DNA from 2 places in the Lysinibacillus sp. RS10 genome. Region 1 is predicted to be linked to the other one. Evidence: riboswitches for the same ligand, from Rfam matches in the RefSeq annotation. Region 1 holds a riboswitch; the other holds the start of a gene.

Region 1 (11,195 bases):
CTTCATTCGGCAATGTGCTATATGACTCACTGAATAAAGATTAATTTTTCGGAATTTACTGGTATTTCAATAAATTTTAATTATAAATGTTCGTGTTTTACAACCAACGTACTGATTATATCAGACAATTTTCCAGCAGGCTAGTCATTATTTTGTTAAATGGAAAGGCACTGTCATTATGACGACATTTTTGTTAAATAACAGCGTAGCGCGAATTAATAGACTCGATTGATTGTGTAACATATGATGCCATCCTTTTTTCGGTATAAATTGTGGGATAACAACTGTTACTTGATGTCCTGTTTTCACACACTGATGTTCAACCTTATTAATAAATTTCATCAACGGCTGTGTAATACTTCGATATGGTGAATAGTATGTTACAAGCCGAACATCTGGCTGCCAAGCTTTCCATTTCTCTTCAAAAGCTTTTGCATCATCTTGATCGAAGGCTACGTAAAAGGCAATAATTTTGTCGACCTTTAATGAATGTACGTAATGCAAAGTGTTTTCAACTACTTTCGTAATACCAGCGACAGGGACAATGAAAACATTTCCTTCAACATTGGGTAGCTCCTCATTATTTAGCCTTAACTGCTCACCAACTGCTTGATAATGTTTTTTAATTCGGTGAAACATCAAAATAATCATTGGTAAAAAGATAAACACTGGCCATACTTGAGGTAATTTCGTCACAAAAAACATCATGGCAACAATAAAGGAAATAACCGCTCCAATCGTATTTATTGCAAATTTTGCAACCCAACCTTTTGGCTTTTCACGCCACCATTTTCGCATCATTCCGGCCTGCGCTAACGTAAACGGAATAAAAACTCCAACTGCATAAAGTGGAATTAAATGTTCTGTTGCCCCATCAAATAAAATGATTAAGACAATGGCAGCTAAACCAAGCATCAAGATTCCATTTGAATAACCGAGACGATCGCCACGGATTTGGAACATTCTTGGGATAAAACGGTCCTTCGATAAATTGACTGCTAGTAAAGGAAAGGCTGAATAACCTGTATTTGCAGCGAGTACTAAAATCATTGCTGTTGTACCCTGCACTATATAGTAAAAGAAATTGCGTCCTACACTTGCCTCCGCAATTTGCGAAACAACTGTTTCTTCTGCATTTGGAGCAATTCCATAAAAATAAGCTAGACTCACAATACCGATAAATAGTACCGCTAAAATACCGCCCATCGCAAGTAACGTTTTAGACGCATTTTTTGGTCCTGGATCTTTAAAGTTAGGAATAGCATTTGAAATGGCTTCTACACCAGTCAAAGCTGAGCTTCCTGATGCAAATGCCTTTAATAATATAAAAAGACTAATTCCTGCAACGGGTGTACCAACCTTTGGACTCAACTCTGCTGGAACTTGCCCTGTTGCTACATTATAAATCCCCACTCCAATTAATATCAGCATGACAGCTACAAACAAATATACTGGATACGCTAATATGGATGCAGATTCTGTAACACCACGTAGATTTAAAAGCGTTAAACATATAACAAAAAACACAGCAATAAACACGTTATAAGGATGCAGACTTGGAAATGCCGAAGTAATCGCATCTGTCCCGGCCGAAACACTTACCGCAACTGTTAAAATGTAATCGACAAGCAATGAACCACCAGCGACGAGACCGGCATTGACACCTAAATTTTCCCGAGAAACTACGTATGCACCACCACCATGTGGATAGGCAAAAATAACTTGACGATACGAAAAAATAAGTGCTGCCAGTAACACAACTACCCCAGCAGCAATCGGTAGAGAATACCAAAAGGCAACAGTACTTACTGTCATGAGCACAATTAAAATTTGCTCAGGTCCATACGCTACTGATGACAAAGCATCGGACGACAGTATGGCAAGTGCCTTTCTTTTATTAAGCTTTTGCTCCCCTAATGTATCGGATCTCAACGGTTTTCCGATAACATAACGTTTGAATGAGGATTTCATATACAACACCTTCTAGTTTTATGGGATGTGTTTCGCATTTCTAAATCGATTACACCTTCGCATAATCGGTTTCTGTGTAGTCCACCGGGGCTTATTTTCATTTTTGAATGAAGATAAAAAAACGTCTACAAGTCATCACTAAATACGACTTGTAGACGCTCATTCGTCTGCCAAGCTCCAACTTTTCTGCTCTTAACGCTTACGAGGTTAGCTGTCGGATTCGGGCCTGAGTAGCCCTACCCTTCAAAAATGAAGAGATTCACCCCAAGGATTATTGTTATACAATCCGTAAAAATTGGGTCCCCCGCGTTTAGTTGCTTCAGCGATTTAGAAATTTGAAACTTTTATAATGATGTCATATTACGCTCGTATTAAAAAAAAGTAAAGAAGAAAATTTTTTATTATTATCAGTGAAAAGCATAGATATTCTCTCAAGTAGTATGTAATTACTCGCAGAACTAAAAAGCTATCTTAAAAGTATTGTCCCACTTTTAAGATAGCTTATGCACTTTAGTCCTCAATATCTTGTTCAAAGCCTATAATTTCACCTGTAGATGAGTCAACCTCAACTTCGTATTCATGCTGTCCGTTTCTGACTTCGATTTCGTAAATCCCATCATCAAGTTTAACTTTAGTCACTGTACCTTTTGCCTCTGTTAAGGCCTTTTCAATAGCCTGCTCTTTTGTGATTTTAGTTGTTGTAGTGGAAGCAGTCATCTTGTCATACATATCATCTTGATCTCGACGTTCCTTCTTTTGCTTTAGTAGCTCACCTGTATAGGCATCAAATTTTAAGTCATACTCTTCCGTATCAGTGTACACCTCTACCTCATAAACTGAGCGGTATTGATTCTGGTCGAACTCAATATCAGTTACGGTACCGTTGACAACTTTTAGTGCCTTTTTCTCAATTTCCTGCATTGTTAATACCTTTTTTTCTTGCGCGTTACCTGTTATTAAAGTTGTTGAGCCAATAGCAGCTCCAACGCCAAGTACACCGACTAACGCTGGGATTAAAATGATTTTTTTCATCTTCATCTGTTCATCTCTCCTTTGTTTTATCCCGCATACAACTGGCTGAAAGACCCCTCAAGTCAAGCGCTGAGGTAACCAAACAGTTAAGCGGGGTTGTACTTTATCTATTCTTAGCTTATCAAGCGAAGATGATAGGACAATAAGAGAAACATTAGAATTTCATGAGAATCACTTAATGATCTTCATCCCACGTAACGGACATCACCTTTCCAGATATTGCATGTATTTGGAAAACAGCTTCTTCATTCTTAGTTTCAATTTCAACTAAATAAAAGCCACCATCCTCTGTTTCCTTATAATCAACGGAATCTACCTCACCATTTAGTTGTTGGAGAGCAATCTTCATTGCCTGCTCTTTAGAAATAACATTGACAATTTCTGGTTGATCAACTGGCTGAACATCTTTTTTAGACAAAACATCACCTGTATAAGCATCGAGTGTGAGATCCCTTTGTTGATCCTCTTTTTCAACACGTACGGTGTAAATGTTATCTGCTAACACGACACTCTCAATATCCCCATAGTCTTTTTCAACCATATGTCGTATTTGCTCTTCTGTTAACGGTAATTTACTTTCCACTTCCTTCAATTTTAAATCTGTAATTTGCTGTGTAGTTGCATCTAGCATCACCATATAAGTTGCACCATCTCGTGTAAATAGCATTTCATACTCATTTCCTTGATTTTTAGCCTTTGTTACATGACCGTTGTAGATTGTTTCAATATGATGAATTGCCTGTTCTTTACTAAGAGGCTCAACATGAAAGAAGCGATACTGAACAAACCATAGCGTTCCACTACAAAGAAGGATGATGGCACCAATGATCAATAGCCATTTTTTCATTGTTGCCCCTCCTTTGGTACACGTAGGGTAAAACTTGAGCCCTCGCCAATTGTACTTTCAACATCAATCGTAATACCAAGCTGCCCCGCAAGTTCATGGGCAATAGCGAGCCCTAATCCTGAGCCTCCAGTTTTACGGTTACGGTCCTCCGCCACACGATAAAAACGCTCAAATAAATGAGGAATATGCTCAGCTGGAATCCCAACCCCAAAATCTTGAATAGTAATGAGAACATACTCAGAAATGTCTGTAGCATGTATGTGGACTTCTCTCTCACTATATTTCCGAGCATTATCAAGTAAAATAAAGAGCAACTGTTTCAACATTTTTTCATCGCTATAAATATGGTTTGGTATTTCAGCATCGACGATGAAGCCGCGATGATAAGCCTGTTGCATTTGCGTGGCCACCTTATTTAAGAATGGAGCAAGCTCTAACTGAACAAAATGTACGTCAAGATGTTCCTTGTTTTTGGCTAACTCCAGCAATTGCAGCACCATTTCATGCATGCGCGATGATTCATTCACAATGGCTTGTAGCGATTCCTGCGCTACCTCCTTATTGTCAAAGCCTCTGCGCAATAGTAATTTTGCATAGCTTTCAATCACAGTAATAGGCGTTTTTAATTCATGGGAAGCATTTGACACAAATTGCTGTTGCTTTTGATAATGCTGTTCAAGCTTCTCCATCATTATGTTAAAAGTACGATTTATATTTGTTAACTCATCCCGGCCTTTGTCGGGAATATCAATTTTTTCGTACTTTCCAGTAGTTGCACTTTTTAACATCGTTTTATTTAAGCGTTCAAGTGGCAATAGAATAAGGCGACCAAGTGCTAAACTCGCTAAAAATATAGGAATTGTTGCAACAATTGAAACAACCACCAATATCGCTTTCAGCAGACCTAATGTGCTTGCCACTTCCTCCATTGACTGCTTTAATTTTATTTGCACAACTGTTCCGTCTATCCAAATTGCTGGCATAGTGAAGCTAATGTATGGGACATCAGGCATCTCCAGTGTAGCCTGAACCTTCATGATTACGTGCTGCTCATCATAAATATACACTGCCCCATCTGTTGGCATATAAGCTCTTAAAACTTGCTGTAAGTTAGTTTGTTCATTTAACTGACTCAATGTAGAACTTAGCTCATTTGCTCGTGCTTGGAGCTGTTTATATTCGGTATTATAAGCAAACTTTTCATACAAAAAATAAATTCCACTATTCGTTGCTACTAACATAACAAGCATTAATAAAGTCGTTAGCATATGAATTTTTGTTTTAAGTCTCATGTTTGTGCTCCTTCAGCACATAGCCAACACCACGCACCGTTTGGATAATGGGTGTATCATTAGCAGCTTCAAGCTTTTGTCGAACATAACGAATATAAACATCCACAACGTTCGTATCCCCATAATAGTCATATCCCCATACAGCCTCTAAAATTTGCTCACGCGATAATACCTGTTTTGGGTGTTTCAATAAATATAAAAGAAGATCGTATTCACGAGGTGTCAATTGAACCCCTTCCCCATAATAAACAACCTCTCGTGTTTGCTCATTAATGGATAATTGCTCAAATGTCGGTTGAACTTGTTGGTGGTTACTTCTTTGAGAAAATCTTAAAGCATTTCGAATGCGAGCAAGTAATTCTTCAATATCAAACGGCTTTGTTACATAATCATTCGCTCCAAGATCCAGACCCTTTATCTTATCTTCAACCTCACTCTTTGCGGTTAGCATAATTACTGGCGTCTGTGATTCTGTAGCACGAATACGCTTTAACACATCAATCCCGCTCATCTCAGGGAGCATAACATCCAATAAGATTAAATCCCATTGCTGCTCACGGTATTTAAGCAAACCATCTGTGCCTGTATGTACTGTGTCAGCCTTATAACCCTCAAATTGAAGCTCTAACTGTAGGACCCTTGCAATATTCTCTTCATCCTCTATTATTAAAATTCGCTTGGTCATGCCGAATCAATCCTCATCATTTTCTTCTCATCGTAAACGATACAAGGGGTGAAAGTCTAATTAGAAAATGATGAGAATAAAATATATGCTTCTACCTCCAAAACGAACCTACTCATTTGGGGAACAACAGGCATTATCTCAACAAAATTTTCTTAACTTAAAATTTCTGATAGTCTTGGTTTCGTGCATATTTTAACTACATAAAGTGAAACTGTAATCAGTGGGGTTTTCTTTATCCCCACTGGATAGAGGAACACAAGCTAAAACCTTCACATCCTGTGAAAACGCTTGTGTGATCAACATCCTGTTGCCCCTAACCAATCGAACTTTTACCCGCAGTTAATGCAGAATAAATATTGCGTTACAAAAAACAGGCAAAAGTCTTCACATTTTTTTGCTCAAGTTATAAAATAGTAATATAATATTTTCCTACAGGAAACTTTATTTCTTCTACGATACTTTTTGAAATGAGGGAACAACATGGTTTACAAACGAATAACAAAACCGTCTGCTGAGGCGGTTTTAGACGGAGATATAACAGGTTGGCGACGAATTTTACCGTTTCTTGGTCCAGCCTTTATCGCAGCAGTTGCCTATATTGATCCAGGCAACTTTGCGACAAACATAACAGCTGGTTCACAATATGGGTATTTACTTCTTTGGGTAATTGTCTTTTCCAATTTGATGGCGGTGTTAATTCAATCTTTGTCAGCAAAGCTTGGTATTGCGACTGGTAAAAATTTGCCGGAGGTAGCACGAGAGCATTTTTCAAAAAAAACATCTATATTTTTATGGATACAGGCCGAATTGGTGATTATCGCAACAGATCTTGCAGAATTTATTGGGGCAGCACTAGGGCTGTACTTGTTATTTAATATTCCAATGTTACCTGCAGCACTTATTACAGCAGTCGGTTCATTTGCCATTTTAGAATTACAACGCAGAGGCTTTAGAGCATTTGAAGCAGGTATTTCTGGCATGGTGCTAATTGTCGTACTAGCCTTTGCATTCCAAACGTTTTTAGCACAGCCAAATTGGGGCGAAGTGACAATTGGGATGTTCACGCCGCAATTTGAAGGGGTAGATTCCCTGTTACTCGCAACAGGAATATTAGGAGCAACAGTTATGCCGCATGCTATTTATTTACATTCTTCATTAACACAAAGTCGTATTGTTGGACGTAATGACAATGAAAAAAGACGTATTTTCCGTTTTGAGTTTATTGATATTGTGATTGCGATGATTATTGCTGGTGCCATCAATATGAGTATGCTGATTATTGCTGCAGCAGTATTCCATACACAAGGTATAGTAGTGGAGGATCTAGATGTCGCTTATAACGGTTTAAAAGAGGCGCTCGGTCCAATGGCAGCAGTATCCTTTGGTCTTGGACTTCTCATCGCAGGTCTTGCAAGCTCTTCAGTTGGTACACTAGCAGGTGACGTTGTGATGCAAGGCTTCATCCGAAGAAAAATACCGCTTTATTTGCGCAGAGCTATTACAATGTTACCTCCACTAGTTATCATTGCATCTGGAGTTAACGCAACCTATGCCCTTGTTCTAAGTCAAGTTGTTCTATCCTTTGGTATTGCATTTGCCCTTATACCACTTGTAATGTTTACAAGTAAACGGGACATTATGGGAAGCCTGGTCAACCATCGTATTACAACAATTTTAGGCTGGTGTATAGTCGCGCTTGTTGTAGCTTTAAATATATACTTAATATGGGAAACGATATTTGGTTAGAAAAAATGCCAGGCACTCATTTTGAATGCCTGGCATCTATTTTTTGCTAAAAAACCCCTTTAAATATCTACCTTTTCAATATTTCGAATCGCTAAATAGGCAACGCTGATGCCAATCATTGCTAATGTTATTGGAACGAAGATAATATCATTTAATGAAAAGTTTCCTGTATTCGAGGAAACGACCGATACAATGAGAATTGATGATAAAATTGTTGTTGGAATGGAGTATTTTCTCATACCAAAATACAATGGGATCAATGCCATGCCTGATGCTGCCACTGCATTCATTATTACAAACGGAATATGTTGCATGATTATAGTAGTCGTTAATGTATCCGGAATTAATTTAAAACTTTCTGTAATAACACAAAAAATCGTCGTTACTAAAGCATTTGATAAGATAATTGCACTAAAAGTAAAAAGAATAACAATGGCTAGCTTTGAAGCAATCAATTTTTTTCTATTTATTGGATACATAAATGCCAAAGTGATCGTTTTATATTTGTATTCTCCAATAATAAGTTTAGCGATTAAAACAGATGCAAAAATGATAAATACTGCTCTTACCATTGAATCTATAAAGGTTAGTGCCGTCTGATAATTTTCAAGACCTGGATCTTCTTCTATTTTAGTGATAAATAAAAGCATAAACATGACACCTAATATCACAAAATTTGCGAAGGTAGCTCGTTTTACATAGGAACCTAAATGATACTTTTTTATTTCCAGACGCATTAAATTAAGCATTAACGACACCTCCATTGATTAACTTCAAGAAATAATCCTCTAATGAGCTTGTTTTTTTGCTAATGCCCTCAATTTCAATATCATGCTCAATCAATGTTTTAGTTAGCACCTTTTGGGAAGCTGTTGATTCATAAATTCGAATAGAGTTGTCGTCCATTAGCTTGAAATTAGTAATATGTAATTCCTTTTCTATAATAAAGGCTGCTTTTCTTCCATCGTTAACAATCACTTCAATATAATCTGCCTGACTATGATTGACAGCGTCCATTGAGACTTCATTGATTAATCTTCCATTCTTAATAACGCCAATGGTATCAGCCATTTGTTCAATTTCACCCAAAATGTGACTAGAAATAATAATTGTAATTCCATACTCTTTGCAAAGCATCTTGAATAGCTCTCGAAGTTCTTTAATTCCAACAGGATCTAGTCCGTTAATCGGCTCATCTAAAATAAGTAATTCTGGCTTAGTAATAATCGCACGCGCGATACCCAACCGCTGTTTCATCCCAAGAGAAAAGTCTTTTACACGTTTCTTCTCCGTGTTTGTCAGTTTCACTAGATCTAGGACATGAGTAATTTCTTTCTTGTCATAATAACCCATATACTCACAATGTAATTCTAAGGTTTCCTTTGCTGTTAAATTTTCATAGAAAATCGGATATTCAATAATCGTACCTAGCCTTTTCAGCACTTCATAGGATTGATCCGTTAGTTTTTCACCAAAGATTTCAATGTCTCCACTCGTTGGCTTCGTAAGATTTGTCAGCATTTTCATGACTGTGGTTTTTCCGGCTCCGTTAGGACCTAAAAAGCCATAAATTTCTCCCTTTTTCACATGCATATTGACGGAAGAAACCGCTTCTTTTCCCTCATACACCTTTGTAAGCTGATTTGTTTTCACAATATATGTCATGTAGATCTCTCCCTTAAATTTAGCTAACCTTATTATAAAAAATAAAACTCTCTAATTTATTACTTGATTCTTACAAATTTCTTAAGCACAAAAGAAAAGCTTGTAAAGCAATTAAAATGCTCTACAAGCATGACTGTTCAATACATCATTCTTTTGAAAGAAACTGTAAAAATGGTCTTCTCATATGGGATACTTGAGAGCTGTATGGAGCCATCCATTAATTCTACAAGACGTTTTGTAATGGTTAAGCCAAGACCACTACCTTGGAAGGATTTATTTCTGGAATCCTCAAGCGTATACATTCTTTCAAAAACATTATCAATATGATATTCGTCAATTCCTTTACCACGATCCCATACATCAATAAAGATGTTAGTATCATCATTTCTTACTGAAAGTCCGATTACGTTTCCTGCTGCCCCATAGGCAATAGCATTGGACAGTAAATTGTTCAGAACCCTATCTAATGCCTCCTCATTTCCGAGTGCATTCAAGGATATCTCTGGTATGGCAAGATCAATTTCTAGCCCCATAGAGGTGACCATATCGTAAAATGATAAAATGTTTTTACGGCAAATTTCACTGACATTGATTTTAGTCATTGGATAATCTGTATCTCCAGCCTCCAATTTTGCCAAGTCAAAAAATGTATGGATTATTTTTAATACTTCCAATGTTTTCGAATGAACACCAGTAAGCAATCGTTGCCGCTCCTCTTCACAAAGTGAGTTCTTAAGCTGCAGCATTTCAGTATAACCTAGTACAACTGTTAAAGGTGTTTTAAGATCATGCGAAATATTCGCCAACATCTTTTTCATAGAGCTTTCCATTTTTCGATGTGTTGCTAGTACTTTTTGATTGTGATCCAACAAGGTATTCATCGCAATAAGTAGTTGCTGTATTTCTTGATTAGCTGTCGATACTAAAATCTTCTCGCTCGATTGTTCATCAACGATTGCTTGCAGTTTTTGATGCATGTATTGAATAGTAGCGTCTTGTTGTTTTTTTGCTCTCACCTGAAAAATTATAATACCTAGGAGCAATACAATTATAAATAGTAGAAATATAATCATCTGTTTATCCTTCAAATTTATAGCCAATTCCCCAAAGCGTTTTAATATATTGAGGGTTGGATGGATCGTCTTCAATTTTTTCGCGTAATCTTCTTATATGTACATTAATAATGTTTTCATCTCCATAGTAAGCATCATTCCAGATTAGTTGATAAATTTGCTGCTTTGTAAAAACTCGATTACGATTTGTTACGAATAATTTTAAGATGGCAAATTCCTTTGACGTGAGCTTTACTTGTTGTCCATTCTTCTCAGCTGAAAAATTAACAAGGTCGATTGATAAGTTGTCTATCTCTACTGTATCTTTCTTCTCCTCTACTTGACTGGAGTATTTTGTAGCTCTTCGAATTGCGGCTTTGACACGTGCTGAAAATTCCAGCATAGAGAATGGCTTGGCAATATAATCATCTGCCCCTAATCCTAATCCCAACGCTTTATCAACATCACTATCCTTGGCTGACATAATGATAATTGGAAGTGATGCTTGCTCTCTTATAATCTTTAATACTTCTAATCCATTAAGTTTCGGTATCATAATATCTAAGATCACTAAATCATAGGGATTGTTTAAACAATTTTGTAATGCCTCTTCCCCATTTACTACAGAGGTAACCAGGAACCCCTCCATTGTTAAATAGCTTTCTACCATTTCACGAATGGCTTCGTCATCTTCTACTAGTAAAATATGCTTCTGCACTTTCATGCACCTCTTCCTAACATAAAGCGTCTATCCTCTATCGCTGATCCCCAAGGAGTCGTCCAGCCTCTACTCCAATCAACTTATATACATGGCATACATTTTAACAAATGTCATTCCTAAAATTTGGGGATGATTCATTTCTATAACAGTCTACCATATTAAGGTTAGACACCAAAACTGGGGT
Region 2 (22,223 bases), 2.0 Mb from region 1:
AGCAATGGATGGTTTGGGTTAGAAAGTTCAATTAAACGCAACGACGACAACAAACTAAATGCTGATTCAAAGAATGGTAAGAGACCCATTGTAAGAGCCCCTGATAGAAGGGCCGATACTAATGCAGCGATAAAGTAAAACAGCCACTCTGACAAACCATAGGAAGATTGTGTCATCAGTAAATAAAATGCGATAAACGACATATTTACTAACCCTATGACCCCAACTGCATGTAGAATATGCGATCGCTTTTCCACACTACTTAAAAAGAATAAGCTCGCAAAGCCTCCAAAAATTATATACAGTGTAATTTCCATCTGCATGACAGATGAATAACCCTCTTGAAAAATAACACCAGCAGATGCCGCTGTCATTACTGTAATAAGAACTGCAGCACGATCATCCACTAATAGCCGTACAAGCATCGTTGCCAACGCTGTTGGGAAAAGGAATGCAACAGTAACATCGAAGCCCCCTGCGACCAGGCTAATAAATTTCATCAGCAGGATGGATAAACTATAAACAATTACTGTCACCAGTAAAGCTTTACGTTTCTTGTTTTCATCCTCAACCGAACGTTCAAATAAAATAAATATGAACACCATTTGTAAAAGTATTAAAATGATGAGACCTGCAATCGGCTTCATCGATACTTTATTACTCACCATACCTAGAAGCTCTAATTGACGGAACGCCTCATTATCAATAATTTGACCTTCCTGTACGATGACTTGACCTTGAAGAATTCGAGTGGGTTCAACCGATTCCTTTGCCTGCTCTTTTCGAATTTTCGTTTGTTCATCGTTAATCGTTTCGTTTTCGATAATACTTGTACGTCCAATTAAAACTACCGTATTAAATATTTTATCTGGATAGCCTCGTTGTCCGCGAATTTTTGTTTCAAAATCATTTTGAGCCGCAAACAAATTTTCTGAACGAATGGATTTTTGTAAATATTCCTTCACGAGTTTTGATAGTTGTGTACTTGTTCTTTTTAAATCTTCTTCACTTTGTACTAACAAACCTTCTAGCTGTGAATCAGTAAAAATAATGGGCATTTGATCTGAATCTATGGATTCAAATTTTTTTCGGAGTTGCGCCACTTGATCGCCAATTGGAACAGGTTCTTTTTTGCTCGCAACATCCTCCTTTACTTCAAGAACATAGTCAAATAAAGAAGTTACAATCGCGGCTCGCTGCTCGGCGACATCCTCGGAAAATTCATAAACTGGTTCTACAGCGCTTGCTGCTTTTTCTCGCTCCTGTTGGGTTTTATAAGTATCTTCAATCGTTTTAGTAGATCGAACTGTTTCAGGCGCTAGTTGTAAAGGTTTAAAATCATATGTAACACCTTTAACATTGCCATACATAAAAACAAATTGTAGGGCTCCTGTTAAGATGAGAACGACAATTAAAAAGTAGCGGAAACCAATAAGTTTTATGAATTTTTGTAATTGTTTCTCCATCTGGCACCTCCTCTATCTACCTACTATCATACCAATTCAAAAAACATTTTTCCCGAAAAATGTATAAGAAAGTAAAAAAACAGCTATACAAATTGTATAGCTGTCACATTTTTTCCATTTTAAAGGTCCTTCACCATAACGTGTGGTTGATTTCCGTTTTATATCATCCACAATTTTTGGTGATGAGCCTTTTTACAACTAATTTCATGTTAAATCGATATTGATAACGTATTTTGAGGTTACGCTTCAATAGTTTTTTAGAATGAACTATTTGCATCTAGTGCAACTTTAAATTCGTTGCACCTGTCGCTTCGCTTTCCGTACAGACTTTAATTCGTTGCACCTACCGTTCAGTTTCACTCCACTTTCGATGCAGACTTTAATTCGTTGCACCTGTCGCTTCGCTTTCGGTGCAGACTTTAATATGACCGCTTTAGCGGTCATATTAAAGTTGCTGTTCTTCGTAGGCTTTGATGATTTTGGCTACGATTGGATGACGTACTACATCACCCTGTTCTAAAATTTGGAAATTTATAGACTTTACATATTTTAGTGTTCGCTCTGCCACAATTAATCCTGATTCTGTATTTTTAGGTAGGTCGATTTGTGTTTTATCGCCCGTAATGACCATTTTTGAGCCAAAGCCTAGTCGCGTTAAAAACATCTTCATTTGTGGATGTGTCGTATTTTGGGCTTCATCTAAAATGACAAAAGCATCGTCTAGCGTACGACCACGCATATACGCTAAAGGTGCAATTTCGATTGTCCCTCGTTCAATAAGTCGTTGCGTTTGTTCTGTCCCGTAAATATCGTTTAGAGCGTCATAAAGAGGGCGTAAATACGGATCTACCTTTTCCTTCAAATCACCTGGAAGAAAGCCTAAAGACTCCCCTGCCTCTACTGCAGGGCGTGTTAAAATAATACGCTTAACGTGCCCATTTTTTAGCGCCTGTGTTGCCATGACTACCGCTAAATACGTTTTCCCAGTACCAGCTGGACCGATACCAAAAACAACGTCTTTATGACGGATTGCTTGTATGTATTCTCGTTGACCGATTGTTTTTGCACGGATAGGCTTCCCTTTCGTCGTGCGTGCTATTTCTTCATCATATAGTTCTGCAAAATATTCGATTGTTCCTTTTTGTGTCATTTCAATAGCTGTTGCAACATCACGTTGATCAATATTAATTCCTTTGCGAATGACCTTCAAAAGAGCATGTAAAAGGAATGTCGCTTGTTCCTTCGCATCTTCTTCACCAGCAAGCTGAATTTGTTCACCACGCGTAATAATGTGGACATGTAGAGCCTCTTCGATTAACTTCATATTGGCATCGGAAATTCCGAGCAGCATGACTGCCTCGTTTGGATTATCCACTTGTAATACAGTTAAATGTTCTGACATAATCATTCTCCTTGTAGGCCTTGTATTGGACTGGCAATGTTTTCATTGACTAAAAATAGAACTTTCCCTTCAACTGTACCATTCCCCCACTTTACCTGTAAAAGGTTTTCTTTTTTTATAACCGTTTTCGTAGGTAATGAACGCAGCACCTTTTCATGTAGTAATGGTATGAGCAATGAATCTATTTTGGATTCATCAAGCTCTACTTGCATTTTTTTAGTGTACTGTTCCTCAACAATCGAAATATATGGATCGAGCCAATTAGGTAGATCTTTCTTTTGCACATAGTCAACTTTTTCTTTATGAATGCCTTTCACTAATACACGCCACCGCTTCTGTTGTAGCGTTTCCATCGTGAGCTTTGTTGGAATTTTAAACGAACACTCAAGCCAATAATCAGCGTAAACCTCTCCCTTTGCCCCAACAAAAACATCGTCTTCACCACTTTCAATTACTCCGCTTACGAGCGTATCACCTTCGTATGCCGTATCATTCACTGAAATTTTACGTTCACCATTTTGAATATTAAAGTGAGTAATCACACCACTTTTTGTTGCTACTAAATGCGTCGCAAGTTTTTCATTCGTTTGTTTAGTTTGTTTAGGGGACTCCTGAGGTCGTAAAATTACACGTCCGCCATACTTTTCAATATGCACCCATGAAAGATCTCGATGCTCTTCTAAAAGCTTCTGACGAATGACAGCGTCTGAAGGTAAGACTTTTTTAGTCATGGGCGTTTCTAATTGAAATGTATTTTGAAAGGTCTTGCCTAGACGTTGCTCTAACTCTGGAGATGCCGCTTCTATGTCGACACGCCAAATAACCTGTGCACATAGTAATGGAATTAATATCATCATCGCTAGGCCAAGCAAGGTCCAAAGCTGTGCCCGAAAAACTTGAAGCTCATCAGCATAATAGACAGCCATTTTAAGTCGATATTGACTGCGTACACGACGAATTTTGGGTAGATAGTGCATAGTTGTTTCAAAAGCAACCTCTTGCTCACGGAAGACAACACGCTTTAATGGTACATGTTGTGCGTGCAATGCTTGAATAAAAGGATGAACATTTTCGTGGCGCTTTATACGTATGATAATTGGTCGATTATTCCACATTATCGCTCACACCCATATCCTTTGTCATTTTCATATGAAGCTCCTGCAAATCCTCTACAGAAAGATGAAGCATTTCTTCTTTAAGAGCATTAATTTCTACTGATTTTCCACGCACAGTAATATGATAGTCTGCATAGATAAAAGAGCATGACGAAGCATCAGCATGTAAGAAACGGTATGGGCCAATGATTTTTAATGTTTCATATTGGAATAATTCAAGTAGTGGCGTTAATTGAAATAGTTTTCTCATAAAAAATGCCTCCTTCTTCGGCAATATATGCATCGAAAAAGGAGGACATGCTGATTATTTTCTTTTTGCTTTCGGTGGACCTAAAACTTCTGCCATTACAACAGCCTGCATGAATGATTTTTTTGAATTTGGTAATTGAAAAGCCGACTTTGATCCAGCTACTTCCACCTCTTTTTTCCCAGCTGCCAAACGACCAATACTTTCTCTTTTCGTGGTACGACTAATTGTCTCAGTTGGGATTAACGGTGGTGCTATATAACTTGGCATTTCCTCTTTCACTGTTTCTTTAACATTTTTCTTTGACTTTTCCACTTTAGGCTGTTCATTGTTCCAATCTCCTAAAAATTCACGTGTAAAATCCTCAAAGCTTTGCGCTTTAGCAGTAGGACGTTGTTTTTGAACCTCCTCAACTGGAGGCTCAACATATGAATCCTTATTAAAAGGTGGCATTGTTTTTTGTTCTTTCTTATTTTTGGATTTCCCGAAAATAGAGCTGACTATGGCAATTATCGCAACTATAATTAATTGTTCCATTTATTAGTACCGCTCCCTTCCGTTTCTATGCGTTAGATTCATTGGTTTCTGGCTTATCTGAGCTTACTTTAGAAATGGAGTCTCGCATAGCTGTATCCGCTTGAATATTACGGTAGTTCATGTAATCCATAATACCAAGATTACCCGAACGTAGAGCCTCTGCCATTGCCTGTGGCACCTCAGCTTCTGCTTCTACTACTTTTGCTTTCATCTCTTGTACACGCGCAATCATTTCTTGCTCGTTCGCTACGGCCATTGCACGACGTTCCTCTGCTTTCGCTTGGGCAATGTTTTTATCTGCCTGCGCTTGTTCAATTTGTAATTCTGCACCGATGTTTTTGCCGATATCAACGTCTGCAATATCGATCGATAAGATTTCAAACGCTGTCCCAGAATCTAGACCTTTTGATAATACAGTTTGAGAAATCATATCAGGATTTTCAAGAACTGTCGTATGACTAGAGGCGCTACCAATTGTAGAAACGATCCCCTCACCTACACGGGCAATAACTGTTTCTTCACCAGCACCACCGACTAAACGTTCAATGTTTGCGCGCACTGTAATACGTGCCTTCGCTTTTACTTCAATCCCGTTCATAGCAACACCTGCAATAAATGGTGTTTCAATAACTTTCGGGTTAACAGACATTTGTACAGCTTCTAATACATCACGACCTGCTAAATCAATTGCCGCACAACGTTCAAATGTTAACTCGATATTTGCACGATGAGCTGCGATTAACGCATTGACTACTCGGTCAACATTACCTCCTGCTAAATAGTGACTTTCAAGTTGATTAATCGTAACAGGTAATCCAGCTTTATGTGCTTTAATTAACGGGTTCACAATTCGTGATGGGATTACACGACGTAAACGCATCCCGATTAACGTGAAAATACTAACACGGACGCCTGCTGCAAGTGCAGAAATCCACAGTGCCACTGGTACAAAGGTAAAGAATACTGCGAGCACAATAAACAATACGACTAGCCCTGCAATTGGACCTATTAAAGCTAAATCAAAACCCATTTGCTATTCCTCCATCTCTTTTTCTGTTGGTCTCACAACAATACGTGAGCCTTCTACTTTAATAATTTCTACATGTTCCCCTGCATCAACGTAACCACCTTCTGATACTACGTCAATACGTTCACTACCAAATAGCATTGTACCTGCCGGACGGAGTGGTGTAATTGTTTTACCCACTTTTCCGAGCAACTCTGTGCGATTAACGTTAGACACATAGCCTTCTTCCGTTGTTGTCGCATCCAACAAGACTAACTTGTTTAAAACATGCAATTTTTTACCGAAAAATTTCATCAGAATCACCATTCCTATTATCGCTACAACAAGCGCAATGAAAATCGCTAATATCATTTGCATCATGTTTGCACCTGCCAGTATTAGACTTAGTAATATAAGCACGCCACCTAAAACACCAACAATACCTCCGGGGACAAAAAACTCCGCAATGACAAGAGCTAAACCTACAATAAATAAAAGTAATGTTTCATAACCTGCGAAGCCCGCTACCATATGACCAAAGAAAAATAATCCAAGAGCTGACAATCCCATTACACCTGGAACACCAAAACCTGGCGAAAACAGCTCCATGACAAGCCCCAAGCTAGCAATCGACAACAGTATTGGTATTATTATTGGATTCGTAATAAAACGAGCAATTTTTTCTGAAAAAGTAGGTTCAATCTGTACGACATCACTACCTTTTAATTGCGTTTTTTCCAAAAGATCTTGGAAATTTGAAACGGTTTCTTCAGAATAACCAACTTCTTTTGCCTCTGAAGCAGATAAAGTTAATAATTTCCCTTTTTCTGCTCGAAAATCTGGTAAATCAAAGGATGCATCAGCCATTGCTCGTGCATATTTTGGATTGCGATTTGACGATTCCGCAGCTGCCTCCATTTGAGCAAGCCACGCACTATGAGCCTTTAAATCTGCCATATTCCCTGCTGAGTCGATTACCGCAGCCGCACCGATTGTTCCATTTGGCACCATATAGATTTCATCCGCATGTAAGGCTAAAAAGGCACCTGCAGAATGCGCGTTTTTGTTAATATACGCAATCGTACGTATGTCCGTTGCATCCATAAGCATAGCAATATCATCCGCTGCATTCACGAAACCTCCAGGCGTATGAATGTCTAGAATTATTGCTGTTGCACCGTTTTCTTCCGCCTCTTTAAAAGCTCGTTCTAAAAATGCGTGAAGCCCTCGTTCTACTTCATTATGAATAGGTATGTGGTAGACCTTGCTACTTGCAAAAGCCGACGTTAATGGAAACGCTAACAAAAAAGTCATCCAAATAACTAATAAATAGCTGAGGAACCTCCGTCTTCGCATCTTTTTCCCTCCCTTCCAACATGCTTCTCTTCTGTATATACGATTGACCATGTAAAAAGTTTCACAAATCCTAATAATTTTATTATACAGTGAATTTTACATCTGCGGGACTTTATTAATCGATATAGTTAACGATGTATCAACGGTAATATAAAAAGCCAAATGGATCGCAATGATCACATTCGGCTTCTTCGATATGTACGTAAATTTGAGCACAAAGTAAAATACCCGAAATTAATCAAAAAATGATTAATTTCAGGTATATTTTTGTCTGCTCAGTGAATCATACAATTGCGTGTTATGAACGTAGGGATTTTTAATGGGAAATTAAATTACCACTTACGTTTACGTGCAGCTTCTGATTTCTTTTTACGTTTAACGCTAGGTTTTTCGTAGAACTCGCGCTTTCTAACTTCTTGAATTGTACCACTTTTTGATACAGTACGTTTGAAGCGGCGAAGAGCATCTTCAAGCGATTCGTTTTTGCGAACGACAGTTTTTGACATCTCTCTTTCCCTCCCTCCGAACACACGTCAGTACACAAATAGGCAAATAACCTTCTGCTGTGTACTAAAGAATTATAACGTATTGTCTAAAAATGGTCAATAGAAAGTGTAAGAATTAATATGGTGAATTTTTAATTTTATTTCTTGAGGAATTTCAGGTTGATTTTTTGACCACAATATATTGAATCTTTTCATCATTGGAGGTACCTTTATCCCCGCTGATACTTAGGGCAGATTATACCCCACCTTGTTTGCTCTGGGCGTTATCGTGCCCGTTAATGCGGGATCAATATGTATTTCAAAAAAATGGTTTACAAAAAATAGAAAATAGGCGTAGAATAATCACATTCAATTGCATAACAGCCTAATCTCAATAATGTTTGAGAACGGAGGAACCAGTATTTTGGGGTTAATTCTGCTTTAGCAGAAGGAATGAGAAACTCTTTCGCCATTCTACCCGTCAGCTAACTTCGTCGGCTCCAGCGAAGGGGGTCATGTTAGACCACTATTATGAGTATGTTTATTTTTTATGCCTTTATAATCTTGAAGCATTTAAAACAGTTGGTCTTTTTATTATGTAAATTTAATATTTTTTAGGTGATTTTAAAAATCTTTATCCAAACATTGAGGAGATTAACATGAAAACAGTTAAAAATAAATTAAATCCTCCTAAAATACTCGTGTTGGGCTTTGCAACTATTATCCTGATTGGAACGCTTTTGTTAACTCTTCCTATTTCGACAGAGAATGGTCAGGGACTTTCTTTTTTAGACGCCTTATTTACGGCTACTTCTGCAACGTGTGTAACTGGGCTGATTGTTGTAGATACTGGCGATACATTTTCAGTATTTGGAGAACTAGTCATTTTATTTCTTATCCAAATTGGTGGATTAGGCTTTATGACGTTTGCAACATTATTATTTTTACTATTAGGAAAAAAAATTTCCTTAAAAGAAAGACTTTTATTAAAAGAAGCCTTCAATAATATTACAATGGCTGGTCTTGTTAGATTGGTTAAAAGGATACTACTTTTTACTGTAGTCATTGAAATGATAGGTGGTTTAATTTTATCTATCCGTTTTTCGTTCGATATGCCTGTAGGTAAAGCAATATATTTCGGTTTCTTTCACTCCATCTCGAATTTTAATAATGCTGGATTTGATTTAATGGGGGGCTTTAATGGGTTGACCGAATATGTAGACGACCCGTTTATCGTTTTAACTATTTGCGCTCTTATTACAATTGGGGGCTTAGGGTTTATCGTCATAAATGAACTATATGAATATCGGGAAACAAAACGCCTTTCCGTGCATTCAAAAATTGTATTAACTACAACGCTTATTTTAACAGTTGGCTCGACGTTTTTAATTTTCTTATTTGAATATGGAAATAGCAAAACCATTGGACCATTGTCTGAATGGGGCAAATTCCTTGGTTCATTATACCAAGCTGTTACTCCAAGGACTGCTGGTTCTAATACTCTTCCTATTGGAGACTTAACACAATCCACACTATTTTTAATCATCTTACTGATGTTCATTGGTGCAGGTTCTGGTTCCACTGCTGGCGGAATAAAAATAACTACCTTCGCGCTTTTAGTTGCCACGATGTGGTCACAAATTAGAGGAAAAGAAGATGTTGTCCTCTTTAGACGTAGAATAGTTAACGAAACCATATTAAAAGCTTTAACAGTCACAATGTGCGGCATGATGATTGTTATACTCGTCACGTTTGTCTTAAGTATTACCGAGCAAGGACATAGTTTTATGATGTATTTATTTGAGGCAACCTCTGCGTTTGCTACAGTTGGACTTTCAATGGGTCTAACTCCAGAGCTATCACCTGGTGGCCGACTCGTCATCATATTGACAATGTTTGCAGGGAGATTAGGTCCATTAACAATTGCTTTTGCCATAACAAAACGACGGAAATCTGAGGCATTCCGTCATCCTAAGGGAAATATTATGATTGGGTAATCACGATAAAGGAGTGTAGAGTGCAATGTCTATTAAACAATATGCTGTAATTGGCCTAGGTAGATTTGGAACAAGTGTAGCTCGCAGATTACATGAAGCCGGGCAGGAAGTTTTAGGAATCGACATTAATGAGGAAAGAGTCGAAGATGCCGAACTATATGTGACACATGCAGTAGTCGCTGACACGACAGAAGAAAAAGCTCTTACCTCTTTAGGAATAGGCAATTTCGATTATGTCATCGTTGCAATAGGCAATGATATGCAATCGAGTATTTTAACCGTATCGTTATTAAAAGAACTTGGCATCAAAAAAGTGATTGCAAAGGCTCTTGGAAAAAGACACGGGCAAGTTTTAGATAAAGTAGGAGCTGACTGGATTATCTATCCTGAAAGAGATATGGGAGAGCGAGTTGCCAATCAGCTTCTCTCACCCAATATGCTAAACTATATTGAATTATCAAAAGAATACAGTATAGAAGAAATTATGATTCCTTCAAAGATGGCTGGACAAAATCTGCGAGATTTAGACCTTCGCGCGAAATATAATGTAAGTGTCATTGCCATTGTTCGAGAAGGAGACATTATCATTTCTCCCTCTCCTGAGCAGATTATTGAAAAGGAAGATTTATTAGTAATGATTGGTCACCGGAAGGATCTTGCTTTATTCGCAAATATCGAATAAGCAATCAAATAGGGTATATCAAAAGGAGTTTTCTTTTGATATACCCTATTTCTTTTTCTTACTATACAACCAATCTCTATTATCTTATAAAATCTCTATAGCCTCTTTGAACAGTAGCTTAAAATTCCGCGAGACAAAAAGATATCAATCTATACCTCGGCATAATTGCATTCGGAATCGGCTTTGTACTTGCACAAGCAACTACTTTATTTTACTATCCCATTTTCCAGAAACGGCAGATAACATTAACCATGGCTCGATCACTAAATTAATGAAAATATGAGCTACGATTGGAGCAAAGGTACTTCTTCCAGCCATAATATATAACATCGCGAGAAGACTTCCTAAAATTGTAGTACATATAATCACAGGTAGTGCAATCTTCCAATCTCCTCTCAAAAGTATCCATGCACCGTGAGCCATTCCAAATAGTAGTCCAGAAATTAGTATTTGCAATAGATCTGAAAATGCAATAGATAATAAATATTCCATAAGTAAATGTCTAAAAACCACTTCTTCGACTATTCCAGTCACAATAGCAATCCATATACCGATTATTTTAAGCCAGGAAAAGGTAAATAAATGTGCTCTTACGAAAGGTAATGCAATGATTGTATAGGCGATGTAACCTATTACAATCAAAAGTGTAAAAATCCAAATATATAAATTTGAAATTACTTCTCTCTTATAGCCAATTCCATGTTCAATAAAACCTACAGGATTATTCACAAACCAAAAAATTATACTGACTGTGAGGACAGTCGCAATAATTGTCAATATCCAACCTGTTTTAATTCTTTCTTTTGAAGTAGTTAATGCCCCCATACGATAAATCAACCTCCTTTTTGAGCTCAATATATCGAATGAAAAGCACGCAAACAATGCGTTTGGAGTAACATGTTGCCACGATTGTGTAACATGCCTTTTTCAAAGAATAACCTGCATTTTCCCAAACACTGGGTATGCTATAATTTTTTGAGAGGTGATAATTCTGAAAATAGAGATAAAAATTGATACAGAGTATGAAGAACCACACATTACAATTTGTACAGCTAAACTTACTCCAACGATTCAAGCTGCTATTTCGTTATTACAACAAGAGAATGAAGAGCAAATTTTAACAGGAATAGCCAATAATAAAACATATATCATTGATCCAAATTCAATTATTGTTATTCGAACTGAAGGAAGAGAATTAGCTTTATATGATGAGGATGAGCATCGTCTTATTTTAAGTAAACCTTTATATGAATTAGAGCAACTATTGGGGAATAATTTTATACGGATTTCTAAATCTGCAATTATAAACCTATCAAAAATTAAAAATATTGAGGCTTCATTTAATGGAACAATGGAAATTGAGCTAGTTTTGGGCATTAAAGAAGTAATTTCTCGTAATTATCGAAAGCAATTTAAAAAGCGTTTGGGGGTTTAAATAGATGCATTTTATTAAGAATGTAGGATTTGGTATAAGTATGGGATGTACAGTTTTTGTTGTTATTAATCTTTTTGGTTATTGGATTTTTGGAGACAATTTTTTAGAAGCTGTTATGGCTGATTTCATACATCAGGTTTTAGGTTCAATTATTGTAGGAGTTGCTTGTGTATTACCATCATCTATTTATAAAGTAGAGCGTTTAACGTTTTTACAACAAACGGCTATCCATTTTACCATTTCTATAGGAATATTTTTAGTTGTTGCGTTACTTTTAAATTGGATTCCAGCATCATCTCTAGGATCGATTCTGTTAATGTTATTTTTCAGTATTTTACTTTTTACTATTTCTTGGCTGCTATTTTATTTATACAACCTAACTGAAGCGAAAAAAATGAATAGAAAGATTAATAAGCTAATCAATAAGCATCATAACAACCTAAAATAATTTTATACAAAAAAATGATGTGAAATTTCAACTCACATCATTTTTAGAATGGATGATTTGGTCTATCGTTTAAGGTTTTTAGGTAAAACAGGTAAGCGCATAAAGGCTTCGAGATGCCTGAAAGTTACTAGAATAACAAATCGGAAACTACTTGTACAATTAACAAGAACAAGATAATAGGTAAAAGCGTTTGAATCCATTTACCTTTCATATAAGGTAAAATTTTCAATCCAATAAACGATCCGAAAATTGAGCCAACAGTTACAGGTATAGCAATTCCCCAATTCATAATGCCTAAAAAGTAGTAAAAGACAAATGCTCCTGAACAACTTGAAAATGATATGATTCGTGTAAACTCAACTGCTTTTATATAAAGATAATGCTTTTTCAAATAATACGTTATATTCATCAATGCTGATCCTGGTCCAAAACCCCCATCATACATACTAATAAGAAATGGAATAGCCAATGATGTCGGCTGTATTTCCGTTTCTTTTTCATCAGCTGCTAGAAAATTATTGCTCTTTACTACAATGAAAAAGGCAAAAATAAGTATGATACAAGCGATAACATTCATTATTTGCTCGGATAAGCGAGTAGCAAAAAATGCACCCATTACACCTCCAAAACTAGAAATTATAATAAGGGGTATAACGGTTTGAATTGAAATATTTCTTTTTACAATAAATGTTATAACATTTGATAAAGCTGAAACGCCTGTTGCAAATTTATTGATCGCAACAGTTGTGTGTATTGGAACTCCAACTAATAACATAGCAGGCAATAAAATAAATCCAGCTGCACCAAACATAACACCTATAATTGCGGCAATTACCCCAATAGTAAATAGTTGCAATCCATTTATTGAAATCCATTCACTTAATAAAACTCCCATAAAATCACCTCTACCTTAAAAATACTGATATAATCCATATAAAACAATTTAATATTTTTAGCAAATTCATAATTTTTTTTTATGAAAGAGGTGTTTTATGAACTTACATTCATTACGAATTTTTACTAGTGTAGCAAGGCTAGGAAGTATTACGGCAGCTGCAAATGAACTACGCTTAAGTCAACCTGCTGTCACAATTCAAATACGTAATTTAGAAAAAGAATTAAATCTAAAATTAATCAAAAATAAAGGGCGTGGTATCCAACTTACAACAGAAGGACAATACATTTACGAACAAGGTCAACGCTTATTTTATTTAGAAGAACAAATGACTGAAAAAATAAAAACATTTATAACAAAAGAAGAAAAAATACAGATTGCCTCATCCTATATTCCGATTAATTATGTTTTGCCTCCGTATATTGCGGAATATAAATTGATGAAGCCAAACGTAAAATTTGTTATTTCATTAGGGAATGTTAAGAATGTAGAAGAACAATTACTAAATTATCAAGCTGACTTTGGATTTGTGGTTCAAGGCAATCTAGAACGAGAGGATTTAAACTTCGAAAAAATAGTAGACATAGAATTTTATTTTGTCGCACATCCATTGCATAAACTGGCGAACCAAACAGTACCGCTGAAGACTTTGTCAAAAGAGGAAATCGTTTATCGAGAGAAAGGTAGCGCCACGCTAGATTTACTTGAAGCTATATTTTACACAAATGATTGTCCTTTACCTAAAGTAGGCGTACAAATGCAAGGCTTACATGAATCGATCAAGGTTGTTGAAGCAGGTTATGGCTTTATGCTTGCCCCTTCTTTTAGTGTGACAAATAGCATTGAAAGCCAAAAGTTAGCTCGGATTTATATTGATGGAATTGATATTAAACAAAGCTTATTTATTTGCACGAGGAAAAATGAAACAATTGAACACCCCTTTATACAATTTCTAAAAGAAAACTTAGATATAAAGTGATAATTAGGTGAAATTCTTATCAAATTAAGCCCCCTTTAGCCATCCATGTAGGGCTAGGCTAGTACCTGGACACAATGAAGTACAGACCTCCCTTTTATCCCAGAGGGTCTAAAAAACCTATCTAGGTGCATTATATAGATGGACTGCAACAGCGGCATGATGTCCAAGTTTAAATAAAAGTGGGGCTAGTTCGTAAAGAACAGCCCCACAACCACTACTATATTTGATTTAAGTAACCTTAATAATTAGAATCTGCAATTAAGCCATTCATAATGGCTACACCAGAGCTTGCTCCAATACGAGTTGCTCCAGCCTCAATCATTTTTTTCATGTCCTCTAAGCTTCTAACACCGCCAGACGCTTTTACACCTAGCTCTGGACCTACTGTTTTACGCATTAAGGCAATATCCTCTACTGTAGCGCCACCTGTAGAGAAGCCAGTTGATGTTTTCACATAATCAGTCCCTGCTGCGACCGCTAGCTCACATGCTTTCACTTTTTCTTCCTCTGTTAGTAAGCAAGTTTCAATAATAACTTTCACTAGCGCACTGCCTTTTGCCGCTTCAACAACTGCAGCAATATCCGCTTGTACAAGGTCATAGTTTTTATCTTTTAAAGCACCGATATTAATGACCATATCTACTTCTTTAGCGCCGTTAGCAATCGCATCTTTTGCCTCAAATGCTTTAACTGCTGGAGTATTAGCACCTAGAGGGAAGCCAATTACAGTACAAACTAAAACATCTGAGCCTTGTAAAAGCTCACTACTATATTTTACCCAAGTCGGATTTACACAAACAGAAGCAAAGCTAAATTGTTTTGCCTCGGCACAAAGTTTTTCGATTTGCTCTTTTGTTGCTTCAGCCTTTAATAATGTATGATCAATCATACGCGCAAAATTTTGTTCCATTATTAGACTCTCCTTCTATCAACAAGTTGTACGTACCTCTTTGGCATCATACCATTTTTTCACGTTGTCGTCTAATTTCTTTCTTTTTATTAGATGACAATTTTAGTAACTCTTAGAAATCCCGCTTGATTCGCTCCCACTGAACAAGGTTTTGCTGAACTTGCTTAGTTATTCGCTTAGATGGACTGCTTTTCTGAGGTTAGTCCGCTCACCTCCCCTGTTATTCGCTCAGGTACTCCGCTTTTCCGCTCGGCTTCCTCTGTTACTGCTTAGCATGTAGATTTTTAAAAGAAACAAAAAAAAGGATTGTCCTATCAAAAAACGATAGGCAATCCTTTTACTATCTAACTGTTTCTAATACACGCACAAATTGTCCTTTAGAATGAGGGTATCCAGCTTGGGTAATTTTCACCTTCACAAGCTGACCGATTAGGCTTTCCGGACCTTCAAATACTACTTTCAAGTAGTTATCTGTATAACCAGTTAAAAGTCCTTCCTCATCACTTCCATCATGCACGAATTCTTCTGGAATTACTTCTAGTACTTGATCCTCAAAGCGAGAAGCATATTCCTTCGCCAATTGGTCATTTAAAGCGATTAAGCGGTGAACACGTTCGTTTTTAATATCCTCATCAATTTGGTCCTCCATACGTGCAGCTGGTGTGCCTGTACGTGGAGAGAACGGGAATACGTGTAATTCAGAAAACTTATGATCACGAATAAAGTTATACGTTTCCATGAACTCTTCTTCAGTTTCTCCTGGGAAACCTACAATTACGTCAGATGTAACTGCTAAGTCTGGTAAAGCTTCATGTAGTTTAGTTAAGCGTTCACCGAAAAACTCCATTGTATACTTACGTCGCATACGTTTTAAAACTGTGTCAGAGCCAGATTGGATTGGAATGTGTAAATGGTTAACTACGATTTTTGATTCACGTAACACTTCAATCACTTCGTCTGTTAATTGACTTGCTTCAATTGAAGAAATACGGAGACGTTTTAAACCTTTAACATTCGCCTCTAGTTCACGTAGTAATTGTGCTAGGTTGTAATCTTTTAAGTCTTGTCCATAACCGCCTGTGTGAATACCAGTTAGGACAATTTCAAGATACCCTGCATCCACTAGTTGTTGTGCTTGGCTTAATACTTCCTTAGGGTCACGAGAACGCATTAACCCACGAGCCCACGGAATAATACAAAAAGTACAGAAATTATTACAGCCCTCTTGTATTTTTAAAGATGCACGTGTACGGTCTGTAAATGCTGGTACATCTAGTTCCTCATACACACGATTTTTCATAATGTTGCGTACAGCATTAATCGGTTGACGCTCATTAAGATATTGCTCGATATAACCAAGCAATTTTGTACGATCCTGTGTTCCAACAACAATATCAACACCAGGTATCGCCATAATTTCTGCTGGAGACGTTTGAGCATAGCATCCTGTTACACAAATAACAGCATCCGGATTTTGACGAACAGCACGTCGAATGACCTGACGTGATTTTTTATCCCCTGTATTTGTTACAGTACACGTATTAATGACATAAACGTCGGCTTGCTTATCAAATTCCGTACGTTCATAGCCTTCTTCTTTAAATAACTGCCAAATTGCTTCTGTTTCATAATGATTTACTTTACAACCTAGAGTATGGAAACTCACGATTTTTGATCGCTCGTTACTCATAATATATATCATCCTTTCAAAAATACACTACAATAAATAAATTTATCAACGTGTCTTATAATAGCACAAATAAATATAATGAGCCTAGCTTTTTGGTTAGGGTTATTATATTTCATAAAAAAACAAGCACCATAATATTTAGTACCAATTATTTGTTTATATGGATCACTTGTGTATTAAGTGCTAGATCGGCATACCTTAGAATTTGATCCTTGCTTGGACGTTGATAGCGTCACAAATTATTTACCGGTCCTAAAAAGATGGTCTTTCTACTATTATAATTATCATGCTTTTAGACAAAAAATTCAGACCACCCATCATAGTAATGTGCTGCCTTGTGATTCTCAACAGCTGAGTCCATGTCTGCTATTGAATCGAATGTTGTGTATGTTTCTAAGTATTCAATTGCCATCGTTTTCACCTCACTTTCTTGATCCTTATACCAATTACTTGAATTTTTCTTCTACAGCTGCTAATCCTTCATCTATGATTCCCAGTAACATAGTCGCAAACTCGACAACTTCACTGGATTCATCGTACTTGATAATTCCTTTCAAGTAACCTTTTACGGTAGATAATACGAGCGTTTGCTCTAATAAATAGTTAGAACGTTCATGCTCGAACTTAAAATAATTATTCACGGATACTCCTCCCCAAAAAGTAATTTAATAAACCTGTGGAAGAAAATAAAGCATGATAATTTTAGCGAAAAAGAGCTATTGGAAATTGCTGAAGTGCTTGGAGAAATATGAAGCAAATTTTATCTTAGAAGATGAAACGAAGATATAACGTATATAGATAATGAGGAAACAGATAACTAATATTGGTTGTCTGTTTTTTTATATGTACTTTAAATGCATACTTTCTTACAATGATATTTGGAAGGAAGTGCATTTATAAATGAAGAAATTATTTTATATCGGGGCATTATCAGTATTATTACTGACAGCGTGTGGCGAGGAAGAAGCTAAACCTAAAGAAGAAACCCCTGTTGCAGAGGACCACTCAAAAACCGTTGATGAAAACGAATTAAAGGATTATGCCAGTAATATCAAAGCTGGAATGTTTGTTAAAAATATTTCATTAACTGATAATTATAGTGTCATTGAATATTATGCTAATTTTGATGAGTATAAAATCGATAATACTGATAACTATTTAACGGTTGATGACTATAAGATATTCTTCGATACTGAGGAAACAATAGAAAAAATTCTTGTCATTGAAAACGTTGATTTGTTACGACAATTCCCTGAACTCACTGGAGCAAAAATGACATTACCGTTTGACGGGAAAACATATTCAATCGACATAGATAGATCGTCCGTTAATGAATACCTTGGCTTTAAAGTTGAAGATTTAAAAACGGAAGATTCTTGGACTACCAAATTCGTTAATCCTATCGGTAACGATGACCAAAAGCGACAAGATTTCATGAAAAAGTTCGGCAAAATAAATTAAGTCACTCAATTGAAGTTGCCTTTTTAACGCTATAATTTCATCAAATGAATTTAACTGGATAAGAATCGTAATCTTTTATTGCATTTAGGAATTCGGTATCTACTTTTTATAAATCATTTTTTTTAATAATACATCCTTTGTGCTAATCTGAATAGTGAAAGCACATAAGCTAAATATCGGTGTCTGCACACTGATTTTTCTGGAAATCTACCCTATGATTTTCACAAATTAACATGTGTGTTAATACAGTTTAGTATTAATTTTGAAACGTTTCATAAGTAAAGTTGTTTTTTCGACTAATTAAGCCGATTCAAAGTTTTTTGAATCGGCTCTTATTGTTAGGATTACTCACTGGGTATGGTTTTTTCTTACTCCTTCAAGCCTTACCACGACTATATTTATTCGCAATCAAATCATAATATCGTTTACTCAGGCACAACTTGAGTATGGAAACTCACGATTTTTGGCGGCTCGTTACTTTGGTAAATTAATTATACCTTGGGATAATTGCGTACGGATTCGCCTTTATGCTTACACAAAGTACTTGTTACAAAAAATATTTGCTGAAAGAAGATAAATTGTAAAAAGCAGTTGAAAATTAGATTGACCGAATTTTCAACTGTCAACTCAATTCTTGGATTTTTGTCTATGGCCATTAAATATTTCAGGGCTTTTTTTATGATTGCTTTTTTTATGATTACTTTTTTTGTATTGAACAGCCCTTTTTATCATTTCCAGACAGAAGACTCCCACTTCAATCATTAGCTACGTAGTGGGTAGTTCATGTATTATAATCCTCTAAAACTATGAATTATCATTGACCAGCAGGAGGAGTAAGTCCTAAAAGAACAGGAGTTATTATTTGACTACCAGGTCCAAGGCGAACTTGTTGAACTTGCACTACTTTTACAGTAAGTTCCAGTACAATTTTTTCACGCAATGTGCTGAAAGTACCTTCTGGTGCTGCCATAATTGGTGAAAAATCAAGTTCAAAGAAGTTTGCAGCTATTAATTCGCCAAATGGTTGTTCATTGTATTTAACAAGATTTTGGAAGAAAGCCTTATCCAATCGAGCATCCATTTGAGTATTTTCATTTAGGAAGTTTACTTCGGAAAACTCGGAAATTCCAAAGATCGGAGTAGGGCCTTCAGGTGTTTGTGGGAAAGTAAGATCTGTAAAACCAGAAAACTGAACATCGGCAATTCTATCTCGAAGTGCCCCATTACATGCTGCTGAAGCATATTCTATATTTTTCCGAATATGCCCTGCTACAAATAATTTAGCCCTTGTTACCTTAAAAAAGTCAGTTGTACCAATACGTGCAAAGCTAACCGGTACTAGTTTAACTTGATTTAGGAATACATTTTTTTTCACTCTTTTGATTTCAGTTGCTGCTGGAGTAAGCGTAATATCCGACTCCACAACTATTTGAAGTGTCGGTTCTGCAAGTACAACTGGTACTTTAATAATTGGACCCGTAACTGGTGTAGCGTGTATTGGAGTAACTTCACTAGCTAATGGTATTTGTTCAGTCGATGTCACTGGACAAGGAAGGCATTGATTTTCTAATTGATCACTCAAACAGATTCCTCTTTTCATTTTTTTTAGTATTAGAGAGCGCTCTCTATATTTCTAGAATATGTAGTAATTAGCTATATGCATAGACGTATATACTAGTTATTCAACTGATAATCAATTATGCCTCGGCAGAATTGTATCTGTCGCTACAAAAGGCATTTGCTGAAAGAAGTTAAAAAAAAGATTTTTGACGTGAACAATAAGTTTCAATTATCCTCTAGACCCTCAACACTCGAATTTGCTGTATTTGTAGCATATGAATAATTAATTCTAATACTATGTTTTGGCACAATTGATTTGATTGAACTAATGACTCATGTTGTGTAGGTACCGTATTCATTGTGTGATATGCCGTATACTCAATATTTTGATTTATAAATCCTTCAATAATTAAATTTCCCTTTAACGCTGTACAAGTCCCATTACCTAATGTTTGAGAAAACTGATTAGGTACAAATCTACTATTGGTTAATACTATCTCATTCGAGATGTCTTTAACTCCCGCAATTCCATTGTCAAATACAAAATATTCTTCTAGGCATATTTCAATTTTGTACTCTCCTACTACAACTGGAACTCTAATATTCATAAAATCATCTGAAGTACAAGAGTGATTATGTGTCTCTCCTTTTTTAATTGATTGTGTATTATGTAAGGGAACTGCAACTGATTTAAACGGATTATTCTTCTGATTATTGTTATCAAAAGTATCATTTTTCATTAAAAATATACTTTCATTTATTTTAGAACGAACCAAACGACAATTAGGCTGTTCAGGATAATCCATCGTAGTATTAATTAGTTTGGTTTCAAATTGAGGAGAAAGGTGATTGTTTTGATCAAAAAATTCAAATGTATTTTTAGCTATCTCACCACAGATAGGAGCATGGAGAAAATCATCAATTTCAACGTGAGTAGAAATTAGGATTTTTTTGGTTAGAGAACATACTTTTCCTTGTATTGAATCGGGAAATGCACTGACATGACCTGCAGGATTGGTTTTCTCCAGATCTTCTGTATCTGTAAGACTCATAATTTTATCCTCACCAGCGGTTTCAGAAAAACTTATAAATTCACGATTAGAGTCTGGTTGAGCTGCAAAATCTTGTTCTTCCATAGGATTCGTTCCTTCTGCCTCTTCTGTTTCAAGGAGATTATTCATTTCATCCTCAATTTCAATTTTAGAAGCAATGAGCAGTTCACGATTGGAATCTAGATGTGTTGCTAGATCCTGTTCTTCTATAGAATTCGTTCCTTCTGCTTCTTCTGTTTCAAGGAGATTATTCATTTCATCCTCAATTTTAACTTCAGAAGTAAAGAGCAGTTCACGATTGGAATCTAGATGTGTTGTTGCTAGATCCTGTTCTTCTATAGAATTCGTTCCTTCTGCCTCTTCTTTTTCAAGGGGATTATTCATTTCATCCTCAATTTTAATTTCAGAGGTAAAGAGCAGTTCACGATTGGAATCTAGATGTGTTGCTAGTTCCTGTTCTTCTATAGAATTCGTTCCTTCTGCCTCTTCTTTTTCAAGGGAATTATTCATTTCATCCTCAATTTTAATTTCAGAAGTAAAGAGCAGTTCACGATTGGAATCTAGATGTGTTGCTAGATCCTGTTCTTCTACAGGATCCGTTTCACCTACCTCTTCTGTTTTAAGGAGATCATTCATTCCATCCTCAATTTTATTTTCAGAAGTAAAGAGCAGTTCACGATTTGAATGAAGATGTGTTGCTAGATCCTGTTCTTCTATATAATTCGTTCCTTCTGCCTCTTCTTTTTCAAGGAGATTATTCATTTCATCCTCAATTTTATTTTCAGAAGTAAAGAGCAGTTCACGATTTGAATGAAGATGTGTTGCTAGTTCCTGTTCTTCTATAAAATTCGTTCCTTCTGCCTCTTCTTTTTCAAGGGAATTATTCATTTCATCCTCAATTTTAATTTCAGAAGTAAAGAGCAGTTCACGATTGGAATCTAGATGTGTTGCTAGATCCTGTTCTTCTACAGGATCCGTTTCACCTACCTCTTCTGTTTTAAGGAGATCATTCATTCCATCCTCAATTTTATTTTCAGAAGTAAAGAGCAGTTCACGATTTGAATGAAGATGTGTTGCTAGATCCTGTTCTTCTATAGAATTCGTTCCTTCTGCCTCTTCTTTTTCAAGGAGATTATTCATTTCATCCTCAATTTTATTTTCAGAAGTAAAGAGCAGTTCACGATTTGAATGAAGATGTGTTGCTAGTTCCTGTTCTTCTATAAAATTCGTTCCTTCTGCCTCTTCTGTTTCAAGGAGATTATTCATTTCATCCTCAATTTTAATTCCAGAAGCAATGAGCAGTTCACGATTGGAATCTAGATGTGTTGCTAGATCCTGTTCTTCTATATAATTCGTTCCTTCTGCTTCTTCTGTTTCAAGGAGATTATTCATTTCATCCTCAATTTTAACTTCAGAAGTAAAGAGCAGTTCACGATTGGAATCTAGATGTGTTGTTGCTAGTTCCTGTTCTTCTATATAATTCGTTCCTTCTGCCTCTTC

What was found. A riboswitch is a leader RNA that binds a small molecule or an ion and turns the genes downstream of it on or off. The one in region 1 is predicted to bind cyclic di-AMP.
Region 2: it holds a riboswitch for cyclic di-AMP, as region 1 does, so the genes downstream of both, ACB089_RS07625 (TrkH family potassium uptake protein) here and ACB089_RS23405 (APC family permease) in region 1, are expected to answer to the same signal.

Annotation. Positions count from the first base shown of each region.
Region 1 is NZ_CP167122.1:4,680,524-4,691,718, forward strand. It holds gene ACB089_RS23405 (APC family permease) at 148-1,971, opposite strand; cyclic di-AMP (ydaO/yuaA leader) riboswitch at 2,154-2,306, opposite strand; gene ACB089_RS23410 (PepSY domain-containing protein) at 2,482-3,009, opposite strand; gene ACB089_RS23415 (PepSY domain-containing protein) at 3,179-3,850, opposite strand; gene ACB089_RS23420 (ATP-binding protein) at 3,847-5,142, opposite strand; gene ACB089_RS23425 (response regulator transcription factor) at 5,132-5,827, opposite strand; gene ACB089_RS23430 (Nramp family divalent metal transporter) at 6,308-7,573, shown strand; gene ACB089_RS23435 (ABC transporter permease) at 7,633-8,322, opposite strand; gene ACB089_RS23440 (ABC transporter ATP-binding protein) at 8,315-9,238, opposite strand; gene ACB089_RS23445 (sensor histidine kinase) at 9,376-10,311, opposite strand; gene ACB089_RS23450 (response regulator transcription factor) at 10,316-11,008, opposite strand.
Region 2 is NZ_CP167122.1:1,506,716-1,528,938, reverse strand. It holds gene ACB089_RS07665 (HD family phosphohydrolase) at 1-1,466, opposite strand, end outside; gene ACB089_RS07660 (PhoH family protein) at 1,912-2,868, opposite strand; gene ACB089_RS07655 (sporulation protein YqfD) at 2,871-3,983, opposite strand; gene ACB089_RS07650 (hypothetical protein) at 3,973-4,233, opposite strand; gene ACB089_RS07645 (hypothetical protein) at 4,288-4,767, opposite strand; gene floA (flotillin-like protein FloA) at 4,793-5,797, opposite strand; gene ACB089_RS07635 (nodulation protein NfeD) at 5,801-7,129, opposite strand; gene rpsU (30S ribosomal protein S21) at 7,462-7,635, opposite strand; cyclic di-AMP (ydaO/yuaA leader) riboswitch at 7,987-8,129, shown strand; gene ACB089_RS07625 (TrkH family potassium uptake protein) at 8,274-9,611, shown strand; gene ACB089_RS07620 (potassium channel family protein) at 9,637-10,293, shown strand; gene ACB089_RS07615 (CPBP family intramembrane glutamic endopeptidase) at 10,495-11,118, opposite strand; gene ACB089_RS07610 (LytTR family DNA-binding domain-containing protein) at 11,276-11,728, shown strand; gene ACB089_RS07605 (DUF3021 domain-containing protein) at 11,733-12,176, shown strand; gene ACB089_RS07600 (sulfite exporter TauE/SafE family protein) at 12,304-13,071, opposite strand; gene ACB089_RS07595 (LysR family transcriptional regulator) at 13,169-14,050, shown strand; gene deoC (deoxyribose-phosphate aldolase) at 14,289-14,960, opposite strand; gene mtaB (tRNA (N(6)-L-threonylcarbamoyladenosine(37)-C(2))-methylthiotransferase MtaB) at 15,301-16,650, opposite strand; gene ACB089_RS07580 (hypothetical protein) at 17,097-17,291, opposite strand; gene ACB089_RS07575 (hypothetical protein) at 17,551-18,111, shown strand; gene ACB089_RS07570 (CsxC family protein) at 18,926-19,693, opposite strand; gene ACB089_RS07565 (BC_2427 family protein) at 19,908-22,223, opposite strand, start outside.